2 regions of the Acidovorax sp. GW821-FHT09A11 genome follow, and region 2 is predicted to be linked to the other one. Evidence: predicted binding sites of a transcription regulator. Region 2 holds the regulator's gene; the other holds the start of a gene.
What was found. The regulator FNR, encoded in region 2, switches genes on or off when oxygen is low (the NO sensors DNR and NnrR bind a similar motif). The targets are predictions, from matches to a motif close to TTGATNNNNATCAA.

Region 1 (8,444 bases), on a different contig from region 2:
ACCTTGCCCTCGAATGGGCGGCGGATTTTTGACCCCGCGGCCGGTGCCGCCCGCCGCTACAGCCGCGCCGGCGCCACGGGCCGCGACATCGCCCATTGCACCGCCAGGATGCTGGCCAGCACCACCAGCATGCCGGCCAGCGACACGCCCGTCATGGCCTGGCCCAGCAACACCCAGCCCAGCAGCACGGCCGTGACGGGGCTGAGCAGCCCGAGCGACGACACCGCCACCGACGGCAGGCGCGCTATGCCGCGAAACCACAGCGCATAGGCCAGCAACGCGCCCGCGATGCTCAGGTAAAGATACCCGCCCACCTGGGGGGCGGTGAGCGCGGGCAGCGGCGGGTCCACCAGCCAGGCCACGGGCGCGAGCATGATGCCGCCGGCCAGCAGTTGCCACCCCGTGAACGCCAGCACCGGCAGGTCGGACCGCCAGCGCCGCGACCAGAAGGTGCCTGCCGCCATGCACACGGTGCCGACCAATGCCGCGCCGACGCCCACCATGTCCCACCGCGCACCGGGCGACAGCAGCAGTGCGGCCATGCCGAGCACGCCGGCCGCGCCTGCGCCCAGGGCCAGGGCGGGCGGGCGGCGGTGATCCAGTGCCCAGGCCAGGCCCATCACCACCAGCGGGCCCACCGCGCCCACCACGGCGGCCACGCCGCCCGGCAGCCGGTAGGCGGCCACGAACAGCAGCGCCTGGAAAACGCCGATGTTGAGCGCCGCCAGCACCATCAGCCGCCGCCAGCCCACCCAGTCGCCCCACGCCGGCCAGCGGCGGCACCACAGCACCAGCAGCAGGCCCGCGGGCAAGGTGCGCAGCAGCGCGGCGGTGAAGGGCCGGTCGGGTGGCAGCAGCTCGGTGGTGACGATGTAGGTGGAGCCCCAGATGACCGGGCCCACGGCCGTGGCGAGCGCATCCAGCCAGGGAGAGGTGCGGGTGCTTTGCATGGCAACTTATCTTCAAATCAAGATAAAAATACTCTACCATACAATCTTGAAATCAAGATAAATCGATCACAAAGCCCATGGCCACCCCACGCCAGCCCGACGCCGTAGACGCCATCCTGGCCCAGTGGAGCCGCGAGCGCCCCGACCTGGATGTGAGCCCCATGGGCCCCATCGGGCGCATCAAGCGCTGCGCCGCGCTGCTGCAGCGCAGGCTCGACGAGACCTTTGCCGGGTTCGGACTGAGCTTCTGGGAGTTCGACGTGCTGGCCACGCTGCGCCGCAGCGGCGCGCCCTACTGCCTGGCGCCGACCACGCTGTTCTCCACCCTCATGGTCACCTCGGGCACCATGACGCACCGTATGGGCAAGCTCGAGGCCCAGGGCTGGATCACGCGCCTGCCCAACCCCGACGATGCGCGCAGCTCGCTGGTGCAGCTCACCGCCGAGGGGCTGGCGCTGATCGACCGCGCTGTCGAGGCCCACGTCGCCAACGAGCACCGCATCCTGGCGCCGCTCAAGGCCGCCGACCTTGCGGCGCTGGACGCGCGGCTGTCGCTGCTGCTCGCGGCGCTGGAGCCTGCCGGAGACAGCTGAGCCGGGCGTCCCGCAGTACGATGGGGGGATGCCTCATACCCACCTCTACATCCTCACCGGCGCATCGCGCGGCATGGGGCTGGCCATGGCCCAGCAACTCCTGCGCAGCGGCAACACCCTCATCTGCATCGCGCGCAGCGCCAATGCGGACCTGGCCACCGAAGCCAAGGCGGCGGGCGTCACCCTCGAACAATGGCAGCAAGACCTCTCGCAGGGCGAGCAGGCGGCGCACAGGCTGCAAAGCTGGCTCGCGGCGCAGGGCCCGCAGGTGTTCGCGAGCGCCACGCTCATCAACAACGCGGGCGTGATCCCGCGCATCGCCCCCCTCTCGGGCAGCGATGCCGCCGACCTGGCCCATGCCCTGCGCGTGGGCCTGGAGGCGCCCATGCAGCTCACCGCCGCCTTCCTGGGCGCGACGGATGCCTGGACGGTGCCGCGCAAGGTGCTCAACATCTCCTCGGGCCTGGGCCGCCGGGCCATGGCCTCGCAGGCCGCGTACTGCGCCGCCAAGGCGGGCATGGACCATTTCACGCGCTGCGTGGCGCTGGACGAAGCCATCAAGCCCCAGGGCGCCAAGGTATGCTCGCTGGCCCCCGGCGTGATCGACACCGACATGCAGGTGCAGCTGCGCGGCGCCGCGCCCGAGGCGTTCCCGGACCAGCAAAATTTCGCCAACCTCAAGACGGGTGGCCAGCTCACATCGCCTGCCGACGCCGCCACCCGCGTGCTCGCCTGGCTGGAACGCGCAGACTTCGGCACCAACCCGGTGGCCGATGTCCGGGACGCCTAGAGCCCCAATACTCCTGTTTTTATAGCTGCCAGCTCTTTATGGACAAGCGCTAGCGGCCAATTTGATCTGAAACTCATCTGAAAGGACCTCCCCATGACCCGTGAAGTCGTCGTCGTTTCCGCAGTGCGCACCGCCATCGGCACCTTTGGCGGCAGCCTCAAGGACGTGCCCCCCACCGAGCTGGGCGCGCTCGTGGTGCGCGAATCGCTCGCGCGTGCCAACGTGGAAGGCAAGGACGTGGGCCACGTGGTGTTCGGCCACGTGGTCAACACCGAGCCCAAGGACATGTACCTCTCGCGCGTGGCCGCCATCCACGGCGGCTGCGGCGAAGGCACGCCCGCCTACAACGTGAACCGCCTGTGCGGCTCGGGCCTGCAGGCCATCGTCAACGCCGGCCAGTCCATCCTGCTGGGCGACACCGACGTGGCCATTGGCGCCGGGGCCGAGAACATGAGCCGCGTGCCCTTTGCCAGCCTGAACATGCGCTGGGGCGCCCGCATGGGCGACACCAAGATGGTGGACATGATGATCGGCGCGCTGCACGACCCCTTCCACAACATTCACATGGGCGTGACGGCGGAGAACATCGCCGCCAAGTGGGGCATCAGCCGCGAAGACCAGGACAAGTTGGCCGTGGAAAGCCACAACAGGGCCGAGCGCGCCACGCAAAACGGCCTGTTCAAGGACCAGATCGTGCCCGTCACCCTGAAAAGCAAGAAGGGCGACGTGTTGTACGCCACCGACGAGCACTTCCGCCCCGGCGCCACGATGGAGGACCTGGCCAGGCTCAAGCCCGTGTTCCTCAAGGAAAACGGCACGGTGACGGCCGGCAACGCCTCGGGCATCAACGACGCCGCCGCCGCCGTGGTGCTGATGGAAGCCGGCGCCGCCAAGGCCCGTGGCGCCAAGCCCCTGGCCCGCCTGGTGGCCTATGCCCACGCGGGCGTGGACCCCAAGTACATGGGGATCGGCCCCGTGCCCGCCACGCAACTGGCGCTGAAAAAGGCAGGCCTTACGGTGAACGACCTGGACGTGATCGAAGCCAACGAAGCCTTTGCCGCCCAGGCCTGCGCGGTGACCAAGGACCTGGGCCTGGACCCGGCCAAGGTCAACCCCAACGGCTCGGGCATCTCGCTGGGCCACCCCATCGGTGCGACCGGTGCGCTCATCACCGTGAAGGCGCTGCATGAGCTGCAGCGCGTGCAGGGCCGCTATGCGCTGGTGACGATGTGCATTGGCGGCGGCCAGGGCATCGCAGCGATCTTCGAGCGCATCTGACCCGTGCCGCCCGGCCTTGCCATCGCCAGTGGCGATGTTGCCACCCTGTATCGGCAAGGCCAGCCCCGCGCAGGATCGGCGATCATCCGCGGGTGCTGGCGCCAAGACCAGCAGAGCGGAGCGCGCCTGCGCGGCCGCCTGTCCATATTGAACCGACGGAGACATCTCTCACCATGATTCGCACCCTGCTTTCCTTCACCGCCCTCGCCTTCGCCATGGGCACCACCGCGCACGCCCAGGCCCCCGCACCGGCTGCGGCCTACCCCACCAAGCCCATCCGACTGATCGTGCCCTTCCCGCCCGGCGGCGGCACCGACATCCTCTCGCGCCTGGTGGCCACCAAGCTCACCGAGAGCGCCAAGTGGACCGTGGTGGCCGACAACAAGGCGGGCGCCGGCGGCACCATCGGCATCGGCGAGGCCGTCAAGGCGGCCCCCACGGGCTATGACCTCGTGATGGGCCAGAAGGACAACCTCGTGATCGGCCCCTGGCTCTACAAGAACCTGCCCTGGGACCCCACCAAGGACCTGACCGCCGTGGCCCACGTCGCCTACACGCCCGTGGTCATCGCCACCAGCGTCAACTCCAAGTACAAGACCCTGGCCGACGTGGTGGCCGCCGCCAAGGCCGCGCCCGGGACCATCACCTATGGCTCGCCCGGCAACGGCACATCCATCCACCTGGCGGGCGACCTGTTCGAGAAGGCCGCGGGCGTGAAGCTGAGCCACATTCCCTACAAGGGATCCAATCCCGCGCTGATGGATGCGCTGGCGGGCAATGTGGACCTGCTGGTCTCGTCCCTGCCCTCGGCCATGGGCCAGATCAAGTCCGGCAAGCTGCGCCCCCTGGCCGTGACCTCGGCCAAGCGCAGCTCGTCCCTGCCCGAGGTGCCCACCGTGGCCGAGTCGGGCTTCAAGGACTTCGACGTGAGCACCTGGTACGGCGTGTTCGCCCCCGCCGGCACGCCGGCCGCCGTGGTGAGTGCCATCAACGCCGAGATCAACAAGCTCCTGGCCACGGCCGACATGAAGGCCGCCATCCATGCCCAGGGCGCGGAGCCGGAAGCCATGTCCGCCGCGCAGTTCGGCACCCTGCTCAAGACCGACTACGCCAAGTGGAAGGGCATCGTCGAAGCCTCGGGCGCGAAGATTGAGTGACCCCCTGAGGCGCTTCGCGCCTTCCCCCTGAAGGGGGACGCAGCCGGTGGCCTGGCAAAGCCAGATCCACGGGTGCACCGGCGAAGGGCGTGCCTGTTCCACGAGCTGTGGAATGTGGGATGCGCTGGTGCGCGGCGCCATCGAGAACTGAAATGAAGAACGGCTCCTTTCGGAGCCGTTCTTCATGGGGGATGGCGCTCAGTCCCTCACGACCAGCACCGGGATGTGCACCACGCCCAGCACGCGCTGCGTGACGCTGCCCAGCACCAGCTTTTCAAGTCCGCGGCGGCCGTGCGAGCCCATCACGATGAGATCGGCGCCCGTGCTTTCCAGCGCGCGCAGGATGCCTTCATGCACTGCGTGGCCTTCGCCCACCACGGTGGTCACCGGCACGCCAGCCTCGGCCATGGCCTTCTTGGTGGCATCCAGGGCGCTGTTGGCCTCGGCGGTGGCCGCGTTGATGTACTGGGCCTGGCCGTAGGCGAAATCAGCCCCCACGCCCGTGAAGGGATAGGGATCGACCACGTAGACCGCCGTCACGGCGCTGCCAAAGGTCTTGGCCAGGGCCGCGGCCTTGGAGACCGCGAGCATCGAGGTGTTGGAACCGTCGACTGGAACCAGAATGTGCTTGAACATGGTGCTTCTCCTTGAGTTGAGTGTGGGACCTGGCTTGTGGCCCGGCCATGGACATCAGTTTGAACGCCCACCATACCGCGCATCTTGATTCGCATCAAATCGGACGCACTCCCTTGCCAGCGTTCAGCGGCCCGCAGGGGCCTGCCCGACCACATCCGCCCCCTGGAAACCACCCCGGCGGCAGGTGACCACGAGGGTGTCGCGATACCCCCCCTCGGCCAGGGGCTGGATGGGTGTGGATTCATGGATCATGCGCGCGTCGTCCAGCAGCAGCAGGGACCACGGCTCGGTCAGCGTGAAGCGCTGGCCGCTGGGGCCCACCGCCTCGAACACCCGCGTCTCGCCGCCCTTGATGCCCTCGCGCCCCACGAGGAACACGGCCACCAGGTCGACGCCGTCGCGGTGGGCGCCCTCGGGGGTGGGCCGGCCAATGCCGTCGGTGGTGTCGATGCGGAACTGGTGGGCCTCGACGAACCAGGATGCAGGCGCCTCGGAGCGCGCAAACACGGCATCGGACACCCCGGCCAGCGCTGCCAGCAGCTGCTGCCACACCGGCCGGGCGACGGTGGCGGGCTCCATGGGGGCAAACCAGCGCTCCATGCCGCCATGCAGCGCGTTGTACTCCACAGGCTGCCAGTGCGCGCGGTGCGGCACCTGCCGCACCTGCCCGTCCTGCACCACAAAGCAGGCATGGCGGCGGCGGCGGTAGCGCCCGCCGTCCTTGAGGAAATCATCGGGGGGCAGCCCCGCCCAGTCGCCGTTCAGGCCCAGCAAGTCCGGCAGGGCGCAGCCCGTCCAGCGGGCCACGTCCGCCGGCGACAGGACGGCAAAGCCGTTCTGCCGCAGCTGGCTGGCGACATCCTGGGGGGCGGTGAAGGGGGGAGAAAAAGTGACTTGGGCCATAGAGGCCCGAGCTTAACCGCTGGTGCCGGCACCGCGTCTGCGATGGCGCAAACGCGGTGCAGCGCGGCGCGGCCTTGCAGGGAGGTGCGCCGCGCGGTCCGTCAGTCAGTCAGTCGCGGTGGCCATGTCCATGGCCCTTGCCATTGTTGCCGCGGCCCCGGTCATGGTCGCGGTCCTGCTTGCCGCCGTGACGATGGTCGTCATCCCACCGGCGGTCATCGCGGCCAGGGCCCCGGTGCGGAGGGCCACGGCGTGGTGGCGGCTCCTGCACGAAGTACACCGGCTGGCTGCACGCGTTGTAGCGCGCACAGTGCTTGCCCCAGTTCTTGGCATGGCCGGGCGGCACGTAGAGGTAGATCGGCGAGCGCGGCACCACGACCGCGGGGCGGTGGATGATGACCGGCTCGGCATACAGCAGCGGCGGCGGTGGCGCATTGCCGATGTTGATTCGGCCGTACACGCCGGGGGCCAGCTCGCCGCCCACCGTGGCATTGATGTAGGTCTGCGCATGCGCGCCGCCCGCCGCGGCGAGCAGCAGCGCGGCCGCCGCGCCAGACAGGAGGAGACGGATCGTGGACATCGTGGTCATGGTTGTGGTTTTCATCGGGAACTCCTTGCTTGTACCGCCCGGAACAGCACACGATGTGCGGCTGCGGTGCGCGGACCCTGATTTGTAACAAAGCCCGCCCTACCCTAAACCCGAATCCGCGCAAAAGATGTAAGCAAATGGCGACAGAACCAGGCTGCCCGCCGCCGCCCCACGCCGCCTGAAGCAGGTTCATCCGGCGGCCCGGCGTGCCCGGCAAATGCGTGCAGCCGCCGGGCTTGGAGTAGCATGTGCCACCACCCGCTTCGGTCCAGGAGACAGCGATGCCCCACGAACGCCGCCACTTTGTCCGCGTCGGCTTTGACGCGCCGGCCTTGCTGACCACGTCCACCGACGCCTTCAGCGTCCACGTGCAGGACCTTTCGCTCAAGGGCGCGCTGCTGGTGGCACCGGCGCAGGCGAACCTGCAGACCGGCATGCTGTGCCAGCTCACCATTCCCTTGGCCGAAACCGGCAACCACATCGCCATGTCCACCGAGGTCGCGCACGTGGAGGGGCTGCACACCGGTCTGCTGTGCCGCGGGATCGACCTGGACAGCGTGACCCACCTGCGCCGCCTGATCGAGCTGCAGCTGGGCGACCCCGCACTGCTTGAACGCGACCTGGGCGAGCTGACCGCGGCCTCCTCCCTTTCCTGAACAAGCGACGGCCCCCGGCGCCGAAGCCGGCCGGGCTTGCGGCGGGCGCAGGCACAGGCACAGGCAGGCCCCGCCCTTGACCGCGCCGTGCCTGCCCGGGCTCGGCATGGCGACGGCATTCATCACGGCATCCCTCACGGCATCCATTCATTGACACTCATCAATTGACGTTCCGGCGGGACGCGCCATAATAGATTCATAAAACATGAATCTTTAAGCACCATGCAAGACCAAGCAACCACCGCAGCCACCATCGACGTGCGCGCAATCGCCCCCCGCGAGCGCCATCCGTCCATTTTTCTCGCCTTTGGCAAGCTGGCTGCCGGGCAGGCCATGGACCTGGTCAACGACCACGATCCCCGGCCGCTGTACTACCAGTTCCAGGAAGAACTGCCGGGCCAGTTCACCTGGAGCTACCTGGAGAACGGGCCCGCGCAATGGCGCGTGCGCATCCAGAAACAACGCGCCCCGGGCCACGGCAGCGGGCAATGCTGCGGCGCCTGCGGCGGTGCGTAGCCCGGGCCGGGGCCCTACCGCCATGGCACTCCCTATCGGCATGGAAGAACCGCGCCCCGCCCCGTCCCGGCGGTTGGCCCTGTTCGCGCTCGGTTTCCGGCCGTTCTACCTGCTGGCAAGCGTGTTCGCAGCGCTGTCCGTTCCCTTGTGGGCGCTGCAGTTCTCCGGCGCGCTGGGCCGCCCCTATCTGGCGGGCCCGCTCTGGCATGCCCACGAGATGCTGTTCGGCTTCGCGCTGGCGGTCATCGTGGGCTTTCTCTTCACCGCCGGCCGCAACTGGACCAACCTTCCCACCCCGACGGGATGGCGCCTGGGTGCGCTGGCCGCCCTGTGGGTGGCGGGACGGATTCTGGTGCTCACACCCTTCGCAGCCACG
Region 2 (8,444 bases):
AGACGGGTGTGGGAATGGATGCCGCCCGCCACCACCTCGGCGGGCTCCCCCCAGAACGCCTGGTCCTGCGGCGTGGTGGCCAAGCCGAGCACCGATGCACCGACCATGGCGGACACGGGGGTCCCTACCAGCCGCTGCGCGGCGGCATTCGCGTGCAGGATGAGCAGGCTGGCCTCATCGACAAGCCAGACGGCTTCCTGTAGCGCGTCAAGCCAGCCGTGGGATTGCGAAACCCTCACGAACCTGCCTCTTCATTGCCGGGACTGACCGCACGCTCGAAAAAGTAACAGATGCGCTGACGGGGAGAGAGATAGTCCAGCGCATCGCGCGGCAACTGCGCGGGCTTGAGGCTGCGCCGGATGCCCAGCTCGGGCACCGTTTCCAGGTCCAGGATCGGTGCTTCGTCCTTGGGCACACGGGAATCGTGCACGATGACCTTGGGCCGCAGGGGCCGCGACGAGTTGACCGAGGCAACGATCGCATAGCGGTCATTGACCAACTGGACAATGGAGCCCGGCGGGTACACCCCCATCATGCGGATGAATGCCCCCAGAACCACGGAATCGAAGCGCGCCTTGAGCTGCGCGAAGATGACGGACAACGCCTCGTGGGGCGTGAGCGCATCCACGCCGTTGGCCGGGTTGCACATGCGGTCGTACCGGTTGACCAGCGCCAGCACCTGCCCCGCCCGTCCCAGGTCAGGCCCCGACAGCCGCAGGGGGAACCCGCTGCCATCGGCCATTTCGTGATGCCGCGCAATGGCCGTCAGCACCGCTTCGGGCAGCCCCATGCGCGTGGCGAATGCCACGGACTCGCCCACGTGGGACTCGTAGCGCGTTCGCTCCATGGGGATCATCGAGGGCGTGGGCTGGCGCAGGTTCGGCGGCAGCTTGAGCTTGCCCAGGTCATGGATCAGGGCCGCGATGCCGAGATCATGCAGCTCGGAGCTCTTCATGCCCAGGGCACGGCCCAGCAGCAGGGAGATCACCATCACGTTGATGGGGTGCAGGGCATTGCGCTCGCCAACGCCCTCCGACAGCAACCGGATGACGGAGTCACCGTTCTCGAGGAGTTCCGATACGCAGCCAGCCACCAGCGCATCGCCCTTGGTGCGGGCCTGGTCCGGGTGCTCGGACGCAACGCGTTCGAGTGCCTGGTACTGCCGGGTGGCCTCTCCGAACCGCTGGTTGCAGGCCGCCAAGGTGCGGTTCTGCGCCTCCAGCAATTCGCGCCGGCGCTGCGCCTCCGGGTCCACGGTGGCCGTGGCGCCGGGGGCATCCGGTCCCTGGGCCGAGGGCACCGTCATCTCCGGCACGCTCCAGGCGGCCGGAACCAGCTCCCGTTGCTCCGGATCGCTTTTCTTGGGGACGTATCGCACCTCGGTGAGCCCCAGTTCCCGCAACGTCGCGATCTGGTCCGCCGATGCCACCCGGAAACTGCTCACCGGGAACGGATGGTGCATCCAGCCCACATCGAGCTGGATGTACATGCCGACGCGCAGTTGGCTGATATCGATGAGGATGGAGGAGTTCACTTCGGGGCGCGCGAAACATGGAGACGTGAATGCCACCAATAGTTACACAGATTATCGCCAGTTCGAAGGCCTTGTCGAAGGAGCCCACCCGCGCCGCGGCGGCACGGCAACACTTGCCTGCCCGAAGGCGCGGGGCGGGGCAATCCCCCTCATGGGGATGTGGGTTACCGAAACCGCCGCGCCCTCAGGCCGCCGCGGCCCGAATGCACGCTAGCGGCACCACAGCGAGGGTTTGTAGACGAGGTCCATCCACAGTGCCCAGCTTGCCACCGCGCAGAGCAGGCCACCGGCGGCGCGCGTCCCCCAGTCCGCGCGCACGGTGTTGAGCCGGGCCCGCAACCGCGTCCAGGCCCAGGGCCCGCCGACCAGCCAGACGCCGCTGCCAATGCCAAAAAGCGCCATGGACAATGCGCCCTCCAGGGGCCCTCCGCTCAAGGCAGCCACCAGCAGCGCCGAATACAGCAAGCCACAGGGCATCAGCGCCCAGAGAAACCCCGCGGCAAGAATGCCTCCCGGGGCACGGACCAGAGGCCGCACGCGCTCCCACACGCCACGGCCCGCCTGCTCCACCCAGAGCGGCTGCCGCGCCTGGACCATCAGCATCAGCCCCCACGCCATCACCGCGACGTGCATCAAGGTCCACGCCGGGCGCAGTGCCATGGTCTGCTGAGTGAGCCACGCCAGGCTGTCCATGGCCAGGGCGGCCAGCCCGCCCGCCAGCGCATATCCCGTCAGGCGGCCCGCATGAAAGGCCACGGCCCGCCGGGCCACGCCACCGCGCGGTGCCCACCGCACCGCCTGCACCTTCGGGGGAGCCCCCTCCGCCGGCGCCCCGGCGCCCGGGGCGGATGCGCAGCCCGCGCTCCCCTGCCCCACCACGGCGCCACAAGGTGCCGAGCACATGGCCAGGCAATGGGACCCGCCAACGAGCCCCATCAACAAGGCAGTCGAGGCAACCGTTGCAAGCATGGGATTCAGATGATGCGTGAAAAACGCGCTCGGTTGCGGTCTGCCTGCAGATATCGGTCGAAAACCATGGCGATGCCGCGCACGAAGAACCAGCCCATGGCCGTGACCTCGACACCGTCGGGCCTCACCTTGACCAGCCCCTGCTCGGCCATGGTGTCGAGTTGCGCCAGTTCGGCGGAGAAATAGTGCCGAAAATCGAGGAGCCAGGCCTGTTCCATGGGCTCGAACAGCAGTTCTCCCTGGCACATCAAGGACATGATGACGGCGCGGCGCACGAGGTCGTCCCGCGTCAGGGCCAGGCCACGCACCACAGGCAGACGCCCCTGGTTCAGCAGGTCGTAGTACTCATCCAGGGTCTTGGCGTTCTGGCTGTAGGTGGCGCCGACCCTGCCAATGGCCGACACGCCCAGGCCGATCAGGTCGCAGTCGGGCTGGGTGCTGTAGCCCTGGAAGTTACGGTGCAGGCGGCCCTGCCGCTTGGCGACGGCCAGCGAGTCCTCCGGCAGCGCGAAGTGGTCCATCCCCACATACACATAGCCGGCGCCCATGAACGCGTCGAGCGAACGGGAGAGCATCGACACCTTGCCGGAGGCTGCGGGCAGTTCGGCGGAGAGGATGCGGCGCTGGGGCTTGAACCGCTCCGGCAGGTGGGCATAGGCATACAGCGCAATGCGATCAGGCCGCAACTGAACCACCTGCGCCAGCGTGCGGTCGAACGACTCCGGCGTCTGGCGCGGCAACCCGTAGATCAGGTCCACATTGATCGATTCGAAGCCGAGCGAGCGCGCGGATTCCACCAGCGAAAACACCTGTTCGGCGGGCTGGATGCGGTGCACCGCCTTCTGGACCTCGGGGTCAAAATCCTGCACGCCAAAACTCAGCCGGTTGAATCCAAGCTCCGCGAGCACGGCAAGCCGGTCGGCATTGACGGTACGGGGGTCCACCTCGATAGAGTACTCCCCGCCCGGCGCCAGGGTGAAGCTGCGCTGGAGCATCGCCATGAGTTCCCGCAAGCCATCGTCCGACAGGAAGGTGGGGGTGCCGCCGCCCAGGTGCAGCTGGCTCACCACCTGGCCCGTGCCGCAGTGCGCCGTGTGCAGATCGATCTCGCGGCTGAGATAGCGCAGATAGACTTCAGCCCGGTCGTGGTGCTTGGTGATGATCTTGTTGCAGGCGCAGTAGTAGCACAGCGACTCGCAAAAGGGGATGTGCACATACAGGGACAAGGGCAGCGCCTTGGTCAGGGTGCCCATGCGGCGCTGCTCGAGGGCGAGGGCGTAGTCCTCCTGGCCGAAGGCTTCCACAAACCGGTCGGCCGTCGGATAGGAGGTATAGCGGGGGCCTGGTACGTCAAAACGGCGCAGCAGGTCAGGCGAAACAGCGGTCATGGGGCGAATCCTTGCGTACACCTTGACTGTGCCGTAAGCTGCCCCCCATGTCCTTGACATGAATCAAGTGATGGAGTGGCCGGAACAGCGACAATTTGATGCATGTCAGTCGCCTGCCCGCCCTCCAAGAGACTCCCTCTTCGGCCATCGGGCGGTATGCTCGAAACCTAACTCCGCCCTGTGCCTATGAACCCGCTCACCATCAAAGTCGCCTGTTCCAATTGCAACCTGCGCGAGCTGTGCATGCCGGTGGGCCTGAGCGAAGAGCAACTGCACCGCATCGACGAGGTCGTTGCAGTTCGCCGCAAGGTGAAGCGCGGCGGCACGCTGTTTCGCAATGGTGAGTCGTTCACCTCGCTTTATGCCATCCGCACCGGCTTTTTCAAGACCTGCGTGGCCACCGAGGACGGGCGCGACCAGGTCACGGGGTTCCAGATGGCGGGCGAGATCATCGGCCTGGACGGCATCGTGAATGACCACCACACCTGCGATGCGGTGGCCCTGGAAGACGCCGAGGTCTGCGTCATGCCGTTTGACCGCATCGAGGAACTGTCCCGCGAGGTCACCGCGCTGCAGCACCACGTGCACAAGATCATGAGCCGCGAGATCGTGCGCGAACACGGCGTGATGCTGCTGCTGGGCAGCATGCGTGCCGAGGAGCGCCTGGCAGCGTTCCTGCTCAATCTGGTGCAGCGCCTGCACGCCCGCGGATTCTCGCAGTCCGAGCTGGTGCTGCGCATGACGCGCGAGGAGATCGGCAGCTACCTGGGCCTCAAGCTCGAGACCGTGAGCCGCACCTTCTCCAAGTTTGTGGAAGAAGGCATTGTCGAAGTCAAGCAGCGCCATGTCCGCATCCTCGAGACCGACGCGCTCAAGCGCATCGTGAACAACCAGTCCGCCTGCCACTGAGCAAGGCGAGCCAGGTCCGCCCGTCCCGGCAACGCCTTGCCACCGGAGCCCGGCCGGTGCGCTGTTCAAGGGCAGGATGATGTCTTTCGGCAATCATCAGGGCGCTCGCCTTCGGGCACGGGGCAGCGGTTGAGTTCAAAGGGCGACATTGCCAGCAGCGTGGTCAACGCGCTGGAGGCCATGGTGATGGCCCAGAACGCAAAGAACGCGAGCGTGTAGACGCCCTGGCGCGACAGGGCCAGCGGCTGCCCGAACCAATGCAGGTCCTGCGGGTCCACCATCGCAAAAACCAGCATCTCCATCGCGCCCGCCATCAGAAAGGCGGGCCATGCAATCCACATCAGGCGTTGCGTCCACATCGGGGTTGTCTCCTGGTAAGGCCGCGCAGACCCGCTGCTCGGCCAGGGGTTTCAGCGTGGCTGGTCCTGAACCGGTGTCGCCGCGTGGTTGCGGCCCTTCATGGCCGGGGCCAGGCTCTTCTCCGGAGCCTCCAGCGTCTTGTTGATTTCGATGCCCTGGCGGTAGTAGTCCTCGGCGACCACGGGGTCTGGCCGCGAAATCGCCAGCCACAGCGTGACAAAGCCCGCCACGATGACGATGGCAGGGCCGGCGATGATCAGCCAGACGTGGCCGAATTTCCACCAGGGCGCAGCGGTGGCGGGGGCGGAGCCGATGGCTGGATTGGATGGCATGGGTGCTTGCTCCTCAAAAATCTTCTCGGTCATACAACGTCCCCGGGGCCGTGCACCGGGGTGCACGTCGCCTCATCGGGGCACCAGGAATACGGACTTCTCGGTCACATGGGCCGCAGCGCCCACCGCCTGCACATCGAACTGCACGGCATGGGAGCCCGGGGGCGCGGAGCCATACGGTATCTGCAGGCGCACGGCCACCCACCGGGACTCCGCGGGGCCAATGTCCACCTCGGCTTCAGAGGCCACCTCCAGCCCGTCCAGGCCGCGGGCGCCGATGCGGTAGCGCTGGGGGCCTTCGGTGGCGTTCATGATCTGCAGGCGGTAGATATTCTCCAGCTTGCCGCCCGCCACGATGCGCGACAGGGCCGCGCGGTCGCGCACCACATCCACCTTGAGCGGCGTGCGGGTGACCAGGCTGGCCATCATGCCCACGCACAGTGCCACCAGCACGGCGGTGTAGATCAGCACGCGAGGCCGCAGGACGCGCCGCAGGATCTGCGACTGGCTCCAGCGCTGCGCCACGCCGTTCTGCGTGGAAAAGCGGATCAGCCCCCGGGGGTAGTGCATCTTGTCCATCACCGTGTTGCACGCATCCACGCACAGTCCGCAGCCAATGCACTCGTACTGCAGGCCCTTGCGGATATCGATGCCCACGGGACACACCTGCACGCACAGGGTGCAGTCAATGCAGTCACCCAGGCCCTTGGCCTTGTGGTCGATCGTCTTGTTGCGCGGGCCGCGCGGCTCGCCGCGTTCCACGTCATAGCTCACGATCAGGGTGTCCCGGTCGAACATCGCGCTCTGAAAGCGCGCGTAGGGGCACATGTACTTGCACACCTGCTCGCGCATGTAGCCCGCATTGCCATACGTGGCAAAGCCGTAGAACAGCACCCAGAATATCTGCCAGTTGCCCTGCAGCGCCAGCAGTTCCGCGCCGAGCTCGCGGATGGGCACGAAATAGCCCACGAACGTGAACCCCGTCCACAGCGCCACGGTGATCCATACCACCTGTTTGAGAAACTTCTTGCGGATCTTCTCGAAGGTCCAGGGCCCGTTGTCCAGCCGCAGCCGGGCACTGCGATCGCCTTCGATCTTGTGCTCGATCCACATGAACATTTCGGTGTAGACCGTCTGGGGACAGGCGAAACCGCACCACAGCCGCCCCGCCACGGCCGTGAACAGGAAAAGCGACAGCGCCGAGATGATGAGCAGGCCCGTGAGATAGATGAAGTCCTGCGGATAGAGCACCAGCCCGAAAATATAGAACCGCCGTGCCCCCAGGTCGAACAGCACCATCTGGCGCTGCCCCCACTCGAACCAGGGAAGGCCGTAAAAGACCAGTTGCGTGAGAAACACCATGCCCCAGCGCCAGCGTGCGAACAGGCCACTGATGGAGCGCGGGTAAATCTTCTTCTGCGCTTCGTACAAGGAGACGATCTCGCCCTCGGACGAGGCATCGGATGCAACCGGTGCAATCGGAATGACCTTGCGGGCTGGCCCGCTGGGTGGCTTCATGGTGGTGTCGACCTATTGGCTTGGTGTGTCTTCAGCAATGGGGCAAAAAACCGGGGGCAGCGCCAGGGGGCGCACCACCCGGCCCGGATCAGCGCACCGCGGCAGCCTGCTTGCCGTTGGACAGGCCCCATACGTACGCAGACAGCACGCCGATCTGCGCTTCCGTCAACTTGTCGGCCTGGGCCGGCATCTGGTTGACCTTGCCGTTGTTGACCATGGCGGTAATGGCCGCCTCGCCCCAGCCATGCAGCCAGACGTCGTCGGTCAGATTGGGGGCACCCAGCGCCTGGTTGCCCTTGCCGTCCATGCCATGGCAGGCCGCGCATGCCGTGAACTTGGACTTGCCCAGCGAAGCACGCAGCGAATCGTGCGGGCTGCCCGACAGGCTCAGCACATAGTGCGACAGGTTGCGCACGTCTTCGGGCGTGCCCACTGCGGCCGCCATGGGAGGCATGTTGCCCACACGGCCCTTCTCGATCGTTTCACGGATCTTCTCGGGCGCCCCGCCATGGAGCCAGTCACCGTCCGCCAGATTGGGGAAACCCTTGCTGCCGCGCGCGTCGGAACCATGGCACTGAGCGCAGTTGTTCATGAACAGGCGCTCGCCAATGGCCTGGGCCTGCGGGTCCCTGGCCACGTCTTCCGGCTTCATCGAGGCGAAACGGGCATACAGCGGCTCCAGTTCAGCCTTGGCCTTGGCCATCTCGGCTTCGTATTCGCCCTTCTGCGTCCAGTTCAGCTTGCCGGTGAAACTGCCAAGGCCTGGGTAGGCGGCCAGGTAGCCGAAGCCGAAGACGATGGTGATGACGAACAGCCAGACCCACCAACGCGGCAGGGGGTTGTTCATTTCGACCAGGTCCTCGTCCCAGACGTGGCCCGTGGTGTTGTCGGCCGTGGCCATCACCTTCTTGCGGCCTGCCATCCATAGCAGGATGCCGCAGGCGATGATGCCGACCAGGGTCAGCGTGGTCACAAAGACCGACCAGAAATTGCTGGTGAAGTCACTCATGGGGTGTTCTCGTTCTGGTGGGGGTCAATCTTGTTCAAAGGGCAGCCGAGCGGCCTCGTCAAACCGGGCCTTGTTGCGGCCCCGGTAGGCCCAGACCCAGATGCCGACGAAGCAGGCCATCGAGGCCAGCGTGGCGACGATGCGCATGGTGGTGATGTCCATTGCGAACCTCCTTTACTTGAGCGCACGGCCCATGACTTGCAGGTAGGCGACCAGCGCCTCCATCTCGGTCTTGCCCTTGACGTCGGCCGCGGATGCCGCGATCTGCTCGTCCGTGTAGGGCACGCCGACGGTGCGCAGCGCCTTCATGCGCGGCGCAACGCTCGCGGGGTCCACCGCGTTCTTTTCCAGCCAGGGATAGGCGGGCATGTTCGACTCAGGCACCACGTCGCGCGGGTTGTTCAGGTGGATGCGGTGCCACTCAT

Region 1: AC07PV_RS03830 (universal stress protein) is a predicted target of FNR. The motif match lies at 5,489-5,502, and genes of this name have one in related genera.

What each region holds. Positions count from the first base shown of each region.
Region 1 covers NZ_JBWKPS010000001.1:834,690-843,133, forward strand. The annotation lists gene AC07PV_RS03800 (RluA family pseudouridine synthase) at 1-32, shown strand, start outside; gene AC07PV_RS03805 (EamA family transporter) at 57-950, opposite strand; gene AC07PV_RS03810 (MarR family winged helix-turn-helix transcriptional regulator) at 1,028-1,543, shown strand; gene AC07PV_RS03815 (SDR family NAD(P)-dependent oxidoreductase) at 1,572-2,333, shown strand; gene bktB (beta-ketothiolase BktB) at 2,427-3,611, shown strand; gene AC07PV_RS03825 (tripartite tricarboxylate transporter substrate binding protein) at 3,785-4,768, shown strand; gene AC07PV_RS03830 (universal stress protein) at 4,967-5,404, opposite strand; gene AC07PV_RS03835 (2OG-Fe dioxygenase family protein) at 5,528-6,307, opposite strand; gene AC07PV_RS03840 (hypothetical protein) at 6,417-6,911, opposite strand; gene AC07PV_RS03845 (PilZ domain-containing protein) at 7,178-7,552, shown strand; gene AC07PV_RS03850 (DUF2249 domain-containing protein) at 7,775-8,068, shown strand; gene AC07PV_RS03855 (NnrS family protein) at 8,091-8,444, shown strand, end outside.
Region 2 covers NZ_JBWKPS010000002.1:381,118-389,561, forward strand. The annotation lists gene AC07PV_RS05800 (sensor domain-containing protein) at 1-239, opposite strand, end outside; gene AC07PV_RS05805 (cyclic di-GMP phosphodiesterase) at 236-1,534, opposite strand; gene AC07PV_RS05810 (sulfite exporter TauE/SafE family protein) at 1,745-2,503, opposite strand; gene hemN (oxygen-independent coproporphyrinogen III oxidase) at 2,509-3,891, opposite strand; gene fnr (fumarate/nitrate reduction transcriptional regulator Fnr) at 4,078-4,800, shown strand; gene AC07PV_RS05825 (hypothetical protein) at 4,866-5,159, opposite strand; gene AC07PV_RS05830 (FixH family protein) at 5,211-5,492, opposite strand; gene ccoG (cytochrome c oxidase accessory protein CcoG) at 5,565-7,010, opposite strand; gene ccoP (cytochrome-c oxidase, cbb3-type subunit III) at 7,099-8,019, opposite strand; gene AC07PV_RS05845 (cbb3-type cytochrome oxidase subunit 3) at 8,044-8,181, opposite strand; gene ccoO (cytochrome-c oxidase, cbb3-type subunit II) at 8,194-8,444, opposite strand, start outside.